One region of the Paenibacillus sp. sgz302191 genome, then DNA from elsewhere that is predicted to be linked to it. Evidence: riboswitches for the same ligand, from Rfam matches in the RefSeq annotation. Region 1 holds a riboswitch; each other region holds the start of a gene.
What was found. A riboswitch is a leader RNA that binds a small molecule or an ion and turns the genes downstream of it on or off. The one in region 1 is predicted to bind cyclic di-AMP.
Positions count from the first base shown of each region.

Region 2: linked by a shared signal. The riboswitch ahead of AC3G2T_RS37335 (C40 family peptidase) and the one ahead of AC3G2T_RS08790 (TrkH family potassium uptake protein) in region 1 are both predicted to bind cyclic di-AMP.
Region 3: linked by a shared signal. The riboswitch ahead of AC3G2T_RS07075 (APC family permease) and the one ahead of AC3G2T_RS08790 (TrkH family potassium uptake protein) in region 1 are both predicted to bind cyclic di-AMP.
Region 4: linked by a shared signal. The riboswitch ahead of AC3G2T_RS15130 (hypothetical protein) and the one ahead of AC3G2T_RS08790 (TrkH family potassium uptake protein) in region 1 are both predicted to bind cyclic di-AMP.

Region 1 is NZ_JBYLHY010000005.1:51,636-55,914, forward strand. Features, by position in the region: gene AC3G2T_RS08780 (cation:proton antiporter) at 1-950, opposite strand, end outside; gene AC3G2T_RS08785 (potassium channel family protein) at 950-1,612, opposite strand; gene AC3G2T_RS08790 (TrkH family potassium uptake protein) at 1,625-2,974, opposite strand; cyclic di-AMP (ydaO/yuaA leader) riboswitch at 3,044-3,193, opposite strand; gene AC3G2T_RS08795 (CPBP family intramembrane glutamic endopeptidase) at 3,432-4,279, shown strand, end outside.
Region 2 is NZ_JBYLHY010000054.1:1,096-5,374, forward strand. Features, by position in the region: gene AC3G2T_RS37330 (hypothetical protein) at 86-520, opposite strand; gene AC3G2T_RS37335 (C40 family peptidase) at 644-1,117, opposite strand; cyclic di-AMP (ydaO/yuaA leader) riboswitch at 1,121-1,258, opposite strand; gene AC3G2T_RS37340 (hypothetical protein) at 1,459-2,277, opposite strand; gene AC3G2T_RS37345 (M1 family metallopeptidase) at 2,293-4,279, opposite strand, start outside.
Region 3 is NZ_JBYLHY010000004.1:70,873-75,151, forward strand. Features, by position in the region: gene AC3G2T_RS07065 (helix-turn-helix transcriptional regulator) at 1-622, shown strand, start outside; gene AC3G2T_RS07070 (DinB family protein) at 699-1,199, shown strand; cyclic di-AMP (ydaO/yuaA leader) riboswitch at 2,005-2,162, shown strand; gene AC3G2T_RS07075 (APC family permease) at 2,305-4,122, shown strand.
Region 4 is NZ_JBYLHY010000009.1:80,843-85,121, forward strand. Features, by position in the region: gene AC3G2T_RS15125 (invasin domain 3-containing protein) at 1-1,398, shown strand, start outside; cyclic di-AMP (ydaO/yuaA leader) riboswitch at 1,619-1,789, shown strand; gene AC3G2T_RS15130 (hypothetical protein) at 1,906-2,358, shown strand; gene AC3G2T_RS15135 (hypothetical protein) at 2,548-2,943, shown strand; gene AC3G2T_RS15140 (sensor histidine kinase) at 3,091-4,279, shown strand, end outside.

The DNA of each region.
Region 1 (4,279 bases):
ATAACCCCAAGGCTCGTCCATAAATGATCGAAAATCAGCGCAAAATTCACTTGGCTGCCGAGCAAAATAAAGATGAGCATGCGCATCATTAACGTTATATTTTCCGAAAAATGGCCCATTTCCTGCAGCTTGTCCTGCATGTCCAGCTTGAACGTCTCCGCGTTCCCCCAAATAAGCCCGGCCGTAAACGTAGCCATAAATCCGCTGACGCCGAGGGCTTCGCCCGCCATATATGCTCCGAGAGCCGCAACGATCATCGCAATCGTCGCATATTGGCGCAGCAGCCCAAACTTCAGATGCGCGGTCAAGTATGCAAGGGCCAAGCCGATCGCCGCGCCGACGAGAAGCCCTCCCGCCGCCGTTTTGACGAACGCCCAAATTCCCGAGCCAACCGAAACTTCCCGGGTGCCCAGGATGACCGCAATGAGCGAAAAGGTCAAAATCGACCCCGTCGCATCGTTAAAGGCCGATTCGCTTTCCACAGTTTCCCTGACTTTCAGGCGGATCTTCACCTGCTTGAACACGGGGATGAGCGTAGCCGGGTCCGTCGAACTGATGACCGCCCCGAGCAGCATGGCGTATATCCAGGGCAGGCCAAGCAGCAGGTGCGCCGCCACGGCCACTACCCCGCACGTAATCATGACGCCGGGGACGCTGAGCAGGCTGACGGTGATCCACACTTTGCGAAGGCCGGAGAGGCGGATGTTGCGCCCGCCGTCGAACAAAATGAGTGCGGAACCGATCGCAAGAATGAACTGGTTCGTAAATGAAGTGCTGGATTCCCGTACCCAGCCCAGGCCTTGCCCGACAATGATGCCCCCTACGAGAAAAAGCGCGACATCCGGCAGCTTCAACAGGTGTGCAGCTTTGCCCAGCAGCATGCCCAGACTGAGAATAATAATGAGCAGCAAAATGACATGCTCGATCATGACGGCGGACGCATTTTCCATTATCCGATAACTTCGCTCTCAAATTCTTCGATTTGTTCGTTCGTCCCGATAATCACCATAACATCCTTTTCATTGACAACATCTGTGGCGAGCGGCGCGATGATCACACCGCTTTGCTTGTTGATAGCGACGACACTGCAGCCGTATTTGGCCCGGGGGTCCAGATCCTTGATCGTTTTGCCGCACAGGCGCTTGGGCACCGACAGCTCGACGATCGTGTAATCTTTGGACAGCTCGATGTAATCCAAAAGATTGGGTGATACGAGCTGGTGCGCCACGCGGATGCCCATATCCCGCTCCGGATAAATGACGCGGTCCACGCCGATTTTATTCAGCACTTTGCCGTGCAGCTCGGACAGCGCCTTGGCGACGACCATTTTGACGCCCAAATCTTTCAGCACAATAGCGGTTAAAATGCTGGCCTGAATATCGTCGCCGATCGCGACGACCGCACAGTCAAAGTTGCGCACGCCGAGCGACTTCAGCACTTCCTCGTCCGTGGCATCCGCCACGACCGCATGCGTCAGCTCGGAGCTCATCTCGTCGACCGCTTCTTCGTCCTTGTCGATGCCGAGCACCTCATAGCCCAGCTTGATCAGCTCCTTCGACAAGCTGGATCCGAATCGGCCCAGACCGATTACCGCGTATTGATTTTTTTTCATCTCCAGTATCCCCTAACCAATCGTAATTTTACCCTCAGGGTATCTATATAATTCTTTTTCCTGTTTCGGCTGCAGCGCGTAAGCGAGCGTTATAGGACCGAGCCGGCCGGCGAACATCGTCAGGCTGAGCATAATTTTGCCGAAAACGGTCAGCGACGGCGTAAGCCCCATAGTCAAGCCGACAGTACCGAAGGCGGACGTCACTTCGAACAATATTTTCAAAAACTGCACGGACTCCGTCGTCGATAACAGCATGGACACGAATATGACGAGAAAGAGCGCGATCATCGTGAGCGTAATCGCTTTGAGAATGCGGTCCTTCGCCAGACGGAAACGGAAAATGACGATATCTTCCTTGCCTCGGATCATCGTGATGATGGCGGCAATGAGAATGGTGAACGTCGTCGTTTTGATCCCGCCCCCCGTCGAGCCGGGAGAAGCCCCAATAAACATGAGAATCACCATGAAAAATTGCGACGCCTGACGCATGGCGCCGATGTCCACCGTATTCGCGCCGGCCGTCCGGGGCGTGACGGATTGGAAAAACGAAGCCAACATTTTTCCGCCGAAATTCAGCGGTCCTAACGTCTTGGTGTTCGTGTATTCGAATATAAATATCACTAGCGCGCCGAAAACGATCAGAAATCCCGTCATGGCAAGCACGACTTTGGAATGCAGGGAAAGTTTCTTCGTTTTGTGATATTCCATCAAATCGGACAAGACGATGAAGCCGAGACCTCCGAGCACGATCAGCGCCATCGCGACGACGTTCACCGTGAAATCGTTGACGTATCCGGTCAGCGAGACGAAAGGAGCATCGGCGGTGCCGAACAGGTCGAATCCGGCATTGTTGAACATCGAAACCGCATGCCAGATGCCGAAGTACAGCGCCTTCGAAAATTCCATGTCGAACGACCAACGGATCGTGAACAAAATCGCCGCTATCGCTTCGATGCTTAATGAATAAATAAGTACTTTGCGGATCAGCCGCACAATCCCTTCCATACTGCCCTGGTTGAACGCCTCCTGCAGCAGCAATCTTTCCTTCAGCGTAATTTTTTTGCGCAGCACGAAGGCGAACAGCGTGGCCATCGTCATGAAGCCGAGACCGCCGATCTGGATCAGGCTGACGATGACGACTTGTCCGAACACGGTAAATGCCGACCCGGTATCGACCACGACGAGGCCGGTTACGCAGGTCGCCGATGTGGCCGTAAACAGCGCATCGATAAAAGGCAGCGGCCGGCCGCTCGTCGAGGCAAAAGGAAGCGTCAGCAGCCCCGCTCCGATCAAAATAATGGCGGCGAATCCAAGGACCAGAATTTGCGGAGGCGTAAGCTGCCAAATGCTTATTTTTTTCATAAATCCCCCTGTTGTCATCAATTGAACACGCAAAAAAAGACACTGGAAATCCAATGCCTTATTCGGAAATGGTTCCTGACGTAAAGCCTACGAGGTTAGCTGACGGATTCGGGTGCGCGCAGTCACCCTATTTGTCCGGTTTTTTGACGCCGGAGACAAAATTCACCCCAAATTACATGGTTCCCCCGTTTTCAACAAGAAATTCGGCTTTTTATTCAATTGATATGAATTATATATCTGATTTATTGTTCCGCACAAAGTTGTTTTCAGCGGATTTGCGGGGGTTTTCGCAGCATTCCATCGTGTCTGGCAAGCAGGAGAGGGCGTTACGATTCGAAATCGCGAATTTGCCCCGGTTTACGTTTTATTTTGCATGAATTGGTTTTCCTTAACATCTGTGATACTTTTAATTTAGCGTATTTGCGAACCAACATTATCCAAGGAGATATTTTATCCCATGATGCGAATGAAATTGAACCGAACTTTGCTGATCCTCGCGTGCATCGGCGTGGCCTTGTATATGGGGGTCAATATGCTTGCGGGATATCAAACGGAAGAAGCGGCCCCGGCGGAAAGTCCGGCCGTTACGAAGCAGCAGGCGGCCGACGCGGCCGGGCAGTTTTTGCAAAGCCGCTACGGCATCGGCCAGCCGCGTACTTTCGTCGTATACCAGTCCGAAAAGTCGAGAAGCGGATACTTGCAGAAAGAACACCTTTTGCACGAGTATGAGCTGAAATACGGGGACCGCTTCCCGCTCGATTTCTATCAGGTCAGCGCCGTCGATCCCGGCAGCAAGCGCAAATTCGAAGTTGACGTCAACTACAAAAGCTTGCAAATCGTCGGCTGGCGCGAGACGCTCACCGGTACCGCCGCAGCGATCGGCAGGCAAAAAGCGGACCAGCTGGCCAAGGAGGAGATGAGCCGGCAGGGCTTTAATCCCGACGATTTCAGTCTCGCCCTGGAGCCGAAGAAAGAGGCCGGCGCGAACACGTACGTTTACGAAAAGAAAGCGGAAGCCATCGGCGGTTCCAAGCTGCGCTTGCGGATCGATTTTGACGATAACGCTTTGGTCGGCTATGCCGTGCAATTCAGCATCCCAGAGGACCATCAGACATGGCTTGACTCGCAGGATCAATCCGCCTCGTTCATGACCTGGATCAGCATGGGCTTTACGTTCCTGATGTCCGTTGCGGCCATCGTATATGCCATCAGGCACCGCAAGCAGATGGATTTTCGCAAGGGCCTGCTGCTCACTGTTATTTTTACGACGATTTACATCGCCAACAACATCAATATGTATCCGGC
Region 2 (4,279 bases), on a different contig from region 1:
GCCGACGGCGCGGCGCTTCCGAACAAAATCCCCCCGGACTTTCCCGAAAGGACAGTCGGAGGGATTCTTTTTTGCGCAAAGAGAGCTACTGTTTTTTAGCGATTTTGGTTAAAATGAGCTGTTTAAGCGAAGCGTCGCCTTCTATGGCTTGTTCTTTATATTCAAACTCTACCTGATCGTCTTTCTTGAACTTTTGCACGGCATCTGCCGTACCGTCTCCCAACTGGAAAGCGGCGGCTTTCTCGTTCACGATAAGCTCGATCGTACGCGGATCGGCCAGGCCTACATAGCGTCCCGTTCCTTTTTTCACGGCTGCTGCATCCGCCTGCGTCGTTGCGGACGGGACAGGAGTAACTGTCGGGCTGACTGCCGGACTGGCCGCTGCTGACGGTTCCGGCGTCTTCGCGCTGTTATTCCCGGAGGGGGCATCGCTGCCACAGGCTGCCAAAGCCAGCGTCAGCGCGCTGCTGACCAGCAAGCAGGCCAACTGCCGCTGCCGGCTTTTTTTCGTCTTGTTCATTTCATCACCTCATCTATTGGACGCGGCAGATAAGGTTATGGTTTAGAATAGAAAAAAGCCCTGCAAGCCGCTCAAGAAACGAGCCGTGCTTTGCCGGGGCTTTTTTCGCGTAAATTAATCGAATTACTTGGATTCAGCAGTCAGTTGGTTGTAAATATCGTCCCACAAAACGCGGCGGGCCGATACGTACCGTTTGGAGTAATAAGACTCACTTAGTTTGTTCTTCATAACACCTTTATCGGTAGCCGAGTGAATGAATTCACCGTCTCCCAAATAGATGCCTACGTGAGAAATACCTTTGCCGTCTGTGTTGAAAAAGACCAAATCGCCTTTGCGCAAGTCCTTTTTATCAACCCAGATGCCTTCTTCGTCTTGAGCTTTGGAACTATGGGGAAGGTCGATACCGAATTGCGCGAACACGTAAGCGGTAAATCCGGAGCAATCAAAGCCTTTCGTTGTCGTACCCGCATACTTGTACGGAGTTCCGAGCAATCCGTCAACCGTTTCATCCAAAGTGGATTGTGCTGCGAAAACACTTCCTGCACCAATACTCAAACACAAAACAAGACTGACAACGAGAGCAACAACCTTTTTCAACTGCTTGTCTCCTTCCGGTGCCTACGAGGTTAGCTGGAGGGTTCGGTTGAAGGTTCCCTATGATCCCTGTGTTGCGAGATCAATTCACCCGGAATGGTTCCCCCGTTTCCCAAAAAATCGGGAATTCGGCATGAAATGTTGGTTTATTTTTCCTAGTGCTTAGGATTCGGCATAAATATCTAAAATCCTCCTTCCAAGTGCACTATTCTATAAAAATATGTGAAATAGTTCGGAAAATAGACAAAAAAAAGCCCCTTTTTCAGGGGCTTGAGCATATTTTCCGATATTTGGGCGTTTTTCGCTGAATATTGCTCATAGATTTAGAGAGCGGCGGGCGTTCGCTACGAATTTGCTTTGGCGGACCACAACTGATATTGAGAGGCTAGTACCCACATTTGCAAAAATATGTTGAAAAGCGGGAACAGCTGATAAATGAGAAGGGCAATCAGACCTGCCCAGATGTAGGAAGCGATGACGCTGACACCCGTCAATAGTCCCGACCCGATCAAAAGCAGCAGAGCGATGCCGACGATAGGAAGCAGGTGCCGGACAAAGGCGAGCAGGGTGGAGAGAATTCCGCTTCCGGCAGCGAGCGCGAACTGCAGATGCATGAAGAGGAGATGCATGAGAAATCCGTATGCAAGCATTCCGGCCAGCCATGGCAGCATGTCAACGGCGGCGTTCTCGTAAGATCCGCTTTGCGCAAAGATCGACTCGGCCTCCGGGATCAGCCAGGCGAGGGGAAGCAGTGTCAGCGCGATCCGTACTGCGTAGCAGAGGAAAAAGGAGAGCCACATCTCCGATATGCCTTTAAAGAAGCGGTATCCCGCATTTTGGTCGGTGTGGATCAGCGAATAGTAGATGCCGGCGTTCAGCAGCGGCGTAAGCAGCATGCGGCTAGCGAGAAGCACCGCCAGCCACCATAAATAGGAATGGCTCAGGTCCGTTTTGAGCAGTTGAAACTGGCTTTCGGCCAGGAACAAATGCAGCGTCTGCTTGGGCTGGCCGTTTCCCGGAAAGCGATGCATGAGCGGCACGAGCACCGATTGCACCATTTTATAGAGGAGGGCTCCCCAACCCATTTGATACAGGAACAGCATGATGACCGCAAAAGGCTGCCGCAGCGCCGCCCGATAGCCGGACTTCATATAAAGAGTCATGCAGCGTTCTCCTTTCTACCAGGCTACCCAGCCGGAGATCGTTTGTAAAAGCTGAATGATGCCGAGGTTCAAACGTATTTTCCATTTGGGGTCTATCCGGGCCGACATGAAATTGTTGATATGCTTATTTTCCAGCACGAGCGAATAGCCCGGATCGATGCGAACCCACTCGACGGGAGCCGCATTCGTCAACTTGTACTCGATGCTGCTCTCCGCGCCGTTCCAGACCTTATCCAGTACGGTGCCATCGGTAAAATGGAATTGAATCGGCACCTCCGGGGAATTGCCACCCCGTTTGGAGATCAGCACGGTGCTCTCATATCCGGGTTTGCCGTCTGCCAGTGCCGCAGGCTTCACTTGAATCCGATCAACCGCAAAGTCCATCATCATGCTGCCGTACACATACTGGTTGAAAAAATCGTCCCATTTCGCTTTGGTGACTTCCTCCACAACATGTTGAAAATCTTTGGTCGAAGGATGCTTGAACTCCCAGCGGTGGAAGTAGGTCGTCATGATGCGGTCCATCGTCTTGGCGCCGACCTGCTTTTCGATGGCTTTCAGCACCAGCTTGCCGTGTATGTACACATTATCCGCATATTCGCCATGCCCTTTGTAATCCCAGGCATTCAGTTTAAGCGCGTTGGGCGAGGTCACATAGCTGGCCTCTACAGGCAGATTCGGCGAAACGCCGTATTCCGCCTCCATGACTTTGTCCTCCGCGTAGGAGGTGAAGCCTTCGTCCAGCCAAGCTTCTTCGAACTCGTTGGAAGCGACGAGGCCGTAAAAAAATTGATGGCCGATTTCATGAACGACCACCCGTTCCAGCTCCAAATCGGGCTTCTTGTCGCTGGCTCCCCATGCGGTGACCAAGGTCGGATACTCCATCCCGCCTGCGCCGTTGCCGCCTTCCGGAGGGACGACGATGGAGAGCGTGGAGTAAGGGTACGTACCGTACCACTGGCTGAAGCGGGAAAGCGCCTTTTTGGCCGCGTACATGTAGCGGTCTTTTAAATTTTGATGCTTCGGGTCGAGGTAGAGCTTGATTTTGACACCGGGTACCTGCGCCGTGGCGAACGGCTCTTCCACGTATACGAAGTTCGGCGAAGCCGACCAGGCGAAATCGTGCACGTCCTCGGCGTAAAACTGGTAGGTTTTCGTGTTGCTGTCCGACACCGGGGGTTTTACAGGGAACCCCGTCGCGGCGACAATATAGTTGGACGGCACTTTGATAACAACGTCATAGATGCCGAAATCGGAGTAAAACTCCGAGTTGCCATGGTACTGATGGAGGTTCCAGCCATCGGCCGTGCGGCCTCTTGTTCCCGCCGGCTCATACGCGGCGATTTTGGGGAACCACTGTCCGGCCATGACGAAATCGCCGACATAACCCATTCGCGCGAAGGCTGCGGGCAGCTTGACGAGAAACTCCGTTTTGAACGTGACCCGCTCGCCGGGGCCCACCGCTTTGGGCAGAGGCAGCTTAAGCAGGGTATGGTCGTCCTTATTGCCGTCATCGGGCTGAACAAACTCCATGCGCATGCTTAAGTCATTGCCGTCCAAAGTTTTGACCGATAAAAGCTCCATGCTGCCGATGCTGTCGGCTTTCGCTTTGTCTTGACGCAGTTTGCCTCCCGACTCGCGCATAAAAGTCGTCTTCTTGGATTGGAACGCATTCGGATATAAATGCAAATACAGTTCTTGCACAGGCGTACCGCCCGGGTTCTCCCAGGTTATCGTTTGCTGTCCTTTAATTTGCCTGGTGTCGGCCGCATATTCCACGTTCATGTGATACTCGGCAATTCGGTAACTGAGCGGTTCGGGAGCCGATTTCTCCGGTGCTTGGGCGGATTCGGGCTGCTGCTTGGCCGGCGTCTGCGGAGCCGGTTCTTCGAGCGCTGCAGGTATCGCGGGCTTGAAAGTGGATGGGAGGAGCGATTCGGACAGCAGAACTGCACCTGCGGCGAGCAGCACGACGAAGGCCCACTGCACCGTGCGGTTTTTG
Region 3 (4,279 bases), on a different contig from region 1:
GCTGGTCGCCAAGTCCGAGCAAAAGACGGTGTCCGAGCTGCACAATCACCTCGTCATCGATATGAATCCGTGGCACAGAAGCAGCGCCGAAAAAGAGAAGCTGCAGTCGCTGCGCCACGCAATCCGCCAAACGAAGCTTATCCGCTTTCAATACACGACATCCCAAAGCGAGCTTTCCGAGCGCACCGTCGAGCCTATGGGCATCGTCATCAAAGGCTTCGGCTGGTATTTGCACGCCTACTGCCTGCTGCGGGGCGATTACCGCGTCTTCCGCTTATCGCGCATGAAGGACATCGCCATGCTTCCCGAGACGTTCGTGCGCAGGCCCGAGACGCTGGAGACGCTGTCCTATAAGATAGGCAAAAGGCCCGAGGCGTCCTACGTCAAACTCCTCCTGCACATGCAGCCGAATGTCCGCGCTCAGGTGGAAGACTACTTCCATCCCGAGCAAATTACGGCTCAGCCTGACGGCACGCTGCTCGTCACCGCGGTCCAGCCTGACGAGCCCTGGCTGTACGGCATGCTGCTCAGCTACGGCCCCAGCCTGCGCATTCTGGAGCCCGCGCACATCGCCGGCATCGTCAAAGAAAAAGCGCAGCAAGTCGCCGCGCTCTATTCCTAAAAAACACTGACAACCTGTTGTCAGGGAGGCTCCTTTATACTAAGGCTATTACGCATAACAAGGAGGCTTCTCCCCCATGATTACATCGATTCAAGCGTTCGCAGCCGAATGGAGCAACGAAACCAAAACCACACAGCGCGTGCTGGACGCGCTCACCGACGCATCTCTGAGCCAGGGAAGCGAGTCGAACTTCCGTCCGCTGGGACAGATCGGCTGGCATATCGCCACGACGATCCACGAGATGCTTTCGCGGACAGGCCTGCAGTTCCAGGCTCCCGAAGGCGAAGAAAAAGCCCCCGCTTCCGCCGCGAAGATTGCTGATACTTACCGCGCCGCTTCGCAAGCGATGCTGGATGCCGTGCAGTCGCAGTGGACGGACGCCAAGCTCCACGAGTCCACCGACATGTATGGCGAACAGTGGCCGAACGGCCTGACGCTGCGCGTCCTCATTTCGCACGAAATCCATCATCGCGGCCAGATGATCGTACTGATGCGGCAGGCCGGACTGTCCGTGCCGGACATCTACGGGCCGACCCGCGACAACTGGATCGAGTGGGGCAAGCAGCCGGTCCTGTAGGAGCCGTCCCCGAGCCGCCTCAGCGCGTTGATCGAGTCGCGACACATGGCCGACCGACCGCCGTCATGCAGCGCAACACCGCGCGCTGGGAGCTGCGCGCGGTGCGTTTGTGTGGGGCGCTGTTGCTGCTCTCGGTGCGTTTGGACGGGGCGCTATTACTGCTCTCGGTACGTTTGTGCGGGCGAAGTTGCTGCTCTCGGTGCGTTTGTGCGGGCGCTGTTGCTGCTCTCGGTGCGTTTGCGCGGGCGCTGTTGCTGCTCTCGGTGCGTTTGTGCGGGGCGCTATTTTTGGGGGAACAGTCGCTTTTCCTGGGCGGGCAGCCGCTTGATAGGGGAAAAGCCTGCGAAAGTGCAGGTTTTTTCTGCGAAATTGGCTTATTTGGGCGAAAAGCCTGCAAAAGTGCAGGAATTTTCGCTGAAAGTGAACCTGAGCCCGTGTCCCCGCTGAAAAGCCTGCACTTTTGCAGGAATTCTTCGTAGGCAGCGATCAGTGACGCAAATTCATGTATTTTTGCAGGTTTTCTTGATGCAGCCAGGCAGATTGGGGCTATCACCTCATGACGCAGGTTTTTTTTCAACAACCCGATGCGGTCCGGGAAATATTCCGGACCGCATCTTTTTTCAATTTTCACGAAAACGAATGAAAATGCTATCTTGAGTGCGAAAATGTAAGATTCGCGTTTATGTAAACGCTATCTTTAGGTTTTGTGATATGCTGCCGGGTATTTAAAGCCAACTTCCAACCTTTACTTAAGTTCCTTTCAGGCGTATTATTCAAAACGTAGTTCATTTAGTACAATCATATGAATCCTTTATCGCTGAATTTCCTAAGGAAAACGGGGGAACCAATGAGGCGTTCATTGCCTTTGGGGTGAATCGCGTACGGACGGCATCCGTGCGTGTAGGGCTACTCTCAGAGTCCGAATCCGACAGCTAACTTCGTAAGCGTACTATGGGAGAGGGATGAATCCGTGCTGCTTATTTCGTGAGCCACAGGGTCAGACCCTGTGGTTTTTTGCTGCCAAAAATAGCCCTGCGGCAGTCGCGGACAAGTGAAACTACTTAATTCAGGGGAACATACAGGAAAGCGCCGGTGGAGGGTAACTATGGTAAACAGATTAAAAAGAATGCTGATCGGGAGACCGATGAAATCCCACGAAATCGAGGACGAGAAGCTGACGAAAATCAAAGCGCTTGCCGTCCTGTCATCGGATGCGCTGTCTTCCGTCGCTTACGGCACCGAGCAAATTTTGCTCGTTTTGATGACCCTCGGCTTTGCCGCCGTTTGGTACTCCATCCCGATATCCATAGCCGTATTGGGGCTGCTGACCATTCTGGTCCTGTCCTACAGGCAGACCATATACGCCTATCCGTCGGGCGGGGGCGCGTACATCGTAGCCAAGGATAATCTTGGCGTAGGCACAGGGCTGGTCGCAGGCGGGTCGCTGCTGGTCGATTACATTTTGACGGTAGCCGTCAGCTCGTCCGCGGGCACGGATGCGATTACGTCCGCTTTTCCGGCACTGCACGATCATCGCGTGCTGATTTCTTTGGTCATGATTTTATTTCTTACGATCATGAATTTAAGAGGCATTGCCGAATCCGCATCGGTTCTCGCACTGCCGGTCTATTTGTTTGTCGCCGCCATTTTTCTTCTGATCGTATCGGGTCTGTTCAAGTACCTCACGGGCGGCATTCATGCGGAGGTTCCCGAGATCGGAAGCGTTGTGAGCAATGTGAGCTTATTTCTGCTGCTCAAAGCTTTCAGTTCCGGCTGCTCCGCGCTGACCGGGGTAGAGGCCGTGTCCAACGCGATACCGAACTTCAAAGCTCCTGCGGAGAAAAATGCGGCCAAAACATTGATCGCCATGGGCGCCATTCTGGGCAGCATGTTCATCGGCATCAGCCTGCTTGCCTACTGGTACGGAATCAAGCCGTCTCCGGAAGAAACGGTCGTTTCGAAAATCGCCGAAGCCACGTTCGGACGCGGGGTGCTGTACTACTGCATTCAGGGCGTGACAGCGCTCATTCTCTTCCTGGCGGCGAATACGGCTTACTCGGCTTTCCCGCTGCTGGCCTTCATGCTCGCCAAAGATAAGTTCATGCCGCACATGTTCAAAGTCCGCGGAGACCGTCTCGGCTTCTCCAACGGGATCATCATGCTGGGCGTACTGTCCGCTTTGCTGGTCATTCTCTTTCACGGGAATACGGAAAACCTGATCCCGCTTTATGCAGTCGGGGTGTTCATTCCGTTCACCTTATCCCAGTTCGGCATGATGGTTCGCTGGATCAAATTGAAGCCTGCCGCGTGGATCGTCAAGTTCATCATCAATACGATCGGGATGATCACTACGCTCACGATTACCCTGATCTTTATTTTCACCAAATTCAGCCAGGTTTGGATGGTTTTCATCTTTCTGCCGATCGTCATTTTCCTGTTCTTCCGCATTCACAGCCACTACATGAACATCGCTAATGAATTGCGCGTAAATCTGGAAAAGGATAAGCCGGAAATCAAGGGAAGCACCATCGTCATTCCCGTTGCCGGCATTACCCGGGTCGTACTCAATTCCATCAGCTACGCCAAATCGTTAACCGATAATGTCGTTGCCGTCTACGTCGGCTTTGACGACGATGAAATTCACAAAATGGAAGAAAAATGGGAAGAGTGGAATCCCGGAGTCCGACTTATCGTGCTGCGTTCCCGCTACCGGAGCGTCATGAAGCCTCTGATCAAATTTATCGAAACCGTGGAGTGGAAAACGGCGGAGACGGATCATATCACCATCCTGATTCCGCAATTTATTACAAAACATTGGTGGCAAAATCTGCTGCATAACCAGACGAGCCTGCTCATTCGGGCTTATCTGTACACGCAAAAAGATATCGTTATCGCTACGGTTCCTTTCCGCTTGCATCGTTAACCGTTCATGCACCACCGGGGCAGGTGCCGCTTCGGTCAATCTAACCCAAGCAGATTGGCCAGTGGTTTGAACAACGGCATAATCCAGGCACTTGGCCCCGGCAGGTCCGGTTTGAACAAAAGAATAATGGATAATAGGCAGGCGGCCAAAGTAATAC
Region 4 (4,279 bases), on a different contig from region 1:
ACCGGTGAATATTCGCTTGCAACAGGCAAAAACACGTTCGAAGTCAACGTCAAAGCGCAAGACGGTTCAGTTAAAACATATACGCTGAGCGTGATTCGTTCGGCTGCAAGCTCCGGTTCCGATTCTGGTTCGACTTCAAGCTCGTCAAGCCATTCGTCGCCCGGCAATTCGATCGCGGCTTGGATCAATGATGCAAAGGTGTCCGGGATTGCCACACTTCAAACAGATGCCAATGGAGTGAAGTCCGTTGATGTTCGATTGGATAAGGATACTTTAAAGAAGGTGCTTGACTCTTTATCCTCCTCGCCTGAACGGAATCTCTCGGTATCGATTGAAGATGAGGCGGACCAAACAGCGCTGCGGCTTCCCGGTGAAGCTGTCAAGCTCCTTGCCGGGAAAGCGGATAAGATCACTTTAAAAACTCAGCATGGCCAGTATCGCTTGCCTCTGGCGGAAGTCGTAAATCAGGAGTCCGAGTGGACGAACGATGCGGAAGTTCAAATAACGATCGAGCGCGGCAAAATTGAAGCGATACCCGGACTGCAGGATGCGGCGAATAAAGGCGGTTTCCGGTTGGCGGCGGATCCGATTCATTTTAACGTATATGTGACGCATCATGGCGAGAAAAGCGAGATTTCCGGCTTCAACCGCTATGTACAAAGGGTTCTCTATTTGCCGGCGGATGCCGGAACGGCTGCAACGGCCGTGGTATGGGATCCGACATTCGGTGTACGTCCGGTGCCGACGGAATTTGCCAAAGTTGACGGACATCAGGCGGCCGTTATTCGCAGCCTCACGAACAGCGTTTATGCATTGGTGTCCAAAACGTCCCAATTTACAGATATTCAAGGACATTGGGCCGCGGCTGAAATTGGCAGGATGAATAGCAGAATGATCGTACTTGGCGTAGATGAAAACCGGTTTGCTCCCGAAGCCGTTATTACGCGGGCTGAACTCGCCGCTTTGCTTGCGAGAGCGTTGGGCTTGCCGGAGGGCGGAGATCGTGCCGGTTTCCGAGACGTGAGCGAGTCGATCTGGTACAGCCGGGCCGTGAAAGCAGTTCAAGCATACGGAATTATGGACGGTTTCGGTGACGGAACGTTTGGGCCCAACCGAGAGGTTTCGCGGCAAGAAGCGATCGTAACGATCGTTCGGGCGCTGCGCATGGCCGATGCCGCTTCGGTGACGAGCAATGCCGGGGCGCAAGTGAACTTGGCCGCCTACACCGACAGCAATCAAATCGGCGGCTGGGCGAGCGATGCGATGCGGACAGCCATTCATATAGGCTTGGTGAAGGGGTATGGCAATGAATTGCGTCCGCAGAAGCCGTTAACTCGTGCCGAGACGACCGTACTTCTTTACCGGATGCTGCAAAAAGCGGGATTAATCGATGGATAAGCTTGAATCAGGAGACGGGCCGAGGGGCTCGTCTCTTTACTTTGCGGTTCAATGTCACCGGCAAAAGCATTCCAAAGAAAATGGAACGATAATGATCGAAATTTATATTTGATTACGCTTTCACTTGGGAAAATCATCAAAAAAACAAAATAAAGCCCCGTATTCTTATTTTACATAAACGGTAATTAGGGGTACCATTTGATTCAACAACTTCACATCATAAATCAAATCGCTGAGTCCCTGAAAGGGGAGCGGGGGAACCACCAGAAACCGATCCGAACAGGGGGCGGTTTTGCGGGGTGAATCTAAAGCAGGCGTTTGCTTGCCGCAGTAGGGCACTCTCAAGCCCGAATCCGACAGCTAACCTCGTAAGCGTATTGAGAGAGACCTTCGATCGTGCTTTCAGCAGTTCGTTTCTTTACGTTGAAAAGAAGCCCGAGAGTAGAATTTCTCTGCTCTCAGGCTTCTTTTTGCTTTTTTTCCACACATTGAGGAGAGTGACTGTAAATGTATCCTGAACCCATGACAGCACTGCAAGAAGAACGCACAAAAAATTGTAAAATTGTCAGGATCGAATATTTTCGATTTAATTCCGAGCTAACGGACAAGCTGATGCCCGGACATGGAACTGACTATCATTGCGGTATCCTGGCGATTTCAACAGGCGGTGCAGTGTACGGTATCGGAGAATTCATCATGCCAAGCTGCGCTGTGAAAGGTGATCTCGTACAGTGGGTAAGTGTTTTCCAGAGGATCAAAGGTCTAACTCTCGAAGATGGACTGCATTACATTCAGCGGAATAAGGAGCAGTGGGGTCTTGCCAGAACGCAATTAATCGAATCGGCATTCAACGATTTGGATGAAAAGCTGAGACACTCATCTGCCGGCGGCAATGAATCGGGTTTCTTAGGGGATCATGCTTATTTATTTGACCGTTCAGAGGCATATGTCTCTTTTTAGGGCAGATGTGTGGGGAATTTTAATCATTTTTTACGTTTTTTTAATGCATGGACCCGGATTCTTTTACCTCCTTTTTACAGCGTTCCGTATTAAGATCTCAATGTGACCGTGGGGAAAGCCGAGAAAGGGCAGTACCACGTGTTAAAAATTGGGCTTATGATTAGCCGCAATGACATGGAGGAGTAAGAAATGAATGAATCGGAGTTTATATTGGTTGCAGCTCCTACGAAAGCCGGCGAGCAATTTATTCGTCATTTAAAGTTTAAAGGGCTGCCTTGTGCGGTTGTAACGAACAATAGACAGGACCAGCAGCGCTTTTCCAAGCTTGGTGTGAATCATATCATGATTGTGGATACGGTCGAACATGAGACTTGGGTCGCTCCCGAATATCCGATAGGTAAAATCTTTTTGTTTGAAAATAGTTTGCCTTTATGCTGCCGCTATCTTCAAATCACCCGCAAATGGACTTCAAAAGCGGTCTATGTCATTACCGAACGCGACTATGCCAGGCTTATTTACAAAGGGCTTGGCGCCGATCATGTCATTTATTCAAGGGCAGGCAACGTTTCATTTTTACTCGATTAGCACGGTAAAATTTACAATTCGTCGCCTTACTGGATGACGAACAGCGGCAGTGTGACGGGCTCGTCCTCGGGGTCCGCCGACAATTCCCTAAAGTTATTGCTGAATAGTGAACCAGCAGATACAATTTCAGGAGAGGGGGGACATTTGATGAGAATAAAGCCGCATACGTTCAACAGTGTCAAATACAAGATTTTGTTTGTCAACCTGATTTTGATGATTTCATTCAATCTGCTTATCATTTATTTCTGGAATTACCGGACTTCGGAGGATACCCGGGAGTCGGCGGGCAACTACATCAACGACATGTTGAGGGTTTCCGGCAACAATCTGGAAGTGGCTCTCAAAGATATTTATGCGCTGGTGTCGATTACATCGACAGAAAGCGATATTGTCGCCATTTTGTCGAAAAGAGAGGAATCGACAGGACTTTCCTATTTGCAAGAAAACAGGAAAATTGACGATTATTTGGTCAATTTGTTCACATACAAGCATTATTTGAACGATATTATGATTGCCAATTTAAACGGAAGGACGTTTTCGAACGGAAATACAATTTCCTGGGAATTCCTTACCAAGCAGAGCTGGTATCCCCGATTGATCAATGACGAAGGGGCGTCTGTGTTCATTCCTCCCCATTATAATTCGGATAATCCTTATATTACGCCTTACCGGGACGATAGAGTGGCTTCGATCGCCCGTCCCATTAAATATCAAGACAGCGTGATCGGGTTCGTGATCGCCGATATCAAAAGCGATTTGCTGCGCGACATGTTCGCAAGCAACCTGAACAAGGTGAACATTTTGATCGCCGACCGCAGTTCGAACGAGATCGTCTACAATTCGCAGAAGGAGAAGATGCCCGATCCGGATATCAGCGCTATGATCGGCGGCATGCAGGGAAACGAGGGCAGCTTCTACAGCCAGATCGGTCATGAGGATAATTTGATCGTATACCGTTATTCGCCTACGACGAATTGGATGCTGATCGGCATCGTTCCGAAAAAGATTTTGCTCGAGGAATTCAGTAAAACGAGAAACAGCTCGCTGCTGCTTTCCATGGCATTTTGCCTGATCGCCCTGCTGGTTTCCACGGTGGCGTCCTCCTATTTGACCAGACCGATTCTGAGATTGAACCGCGCAATCAAACAAATTGACGGCAACCATCTGGATGTGCAATTGGAGATCGATTCGAACGATGAGATCGGCCAGTTGTCCCGGCAATTCAACTCCATGGTGCATCGGATCAAAGATTTGATCCAGGATACGAAACAGCGCGAGCAGGATAAGCGCAAAGCGGAGATGCGCGCATTGCAGGCGCAAATCAACCCTCACTTTT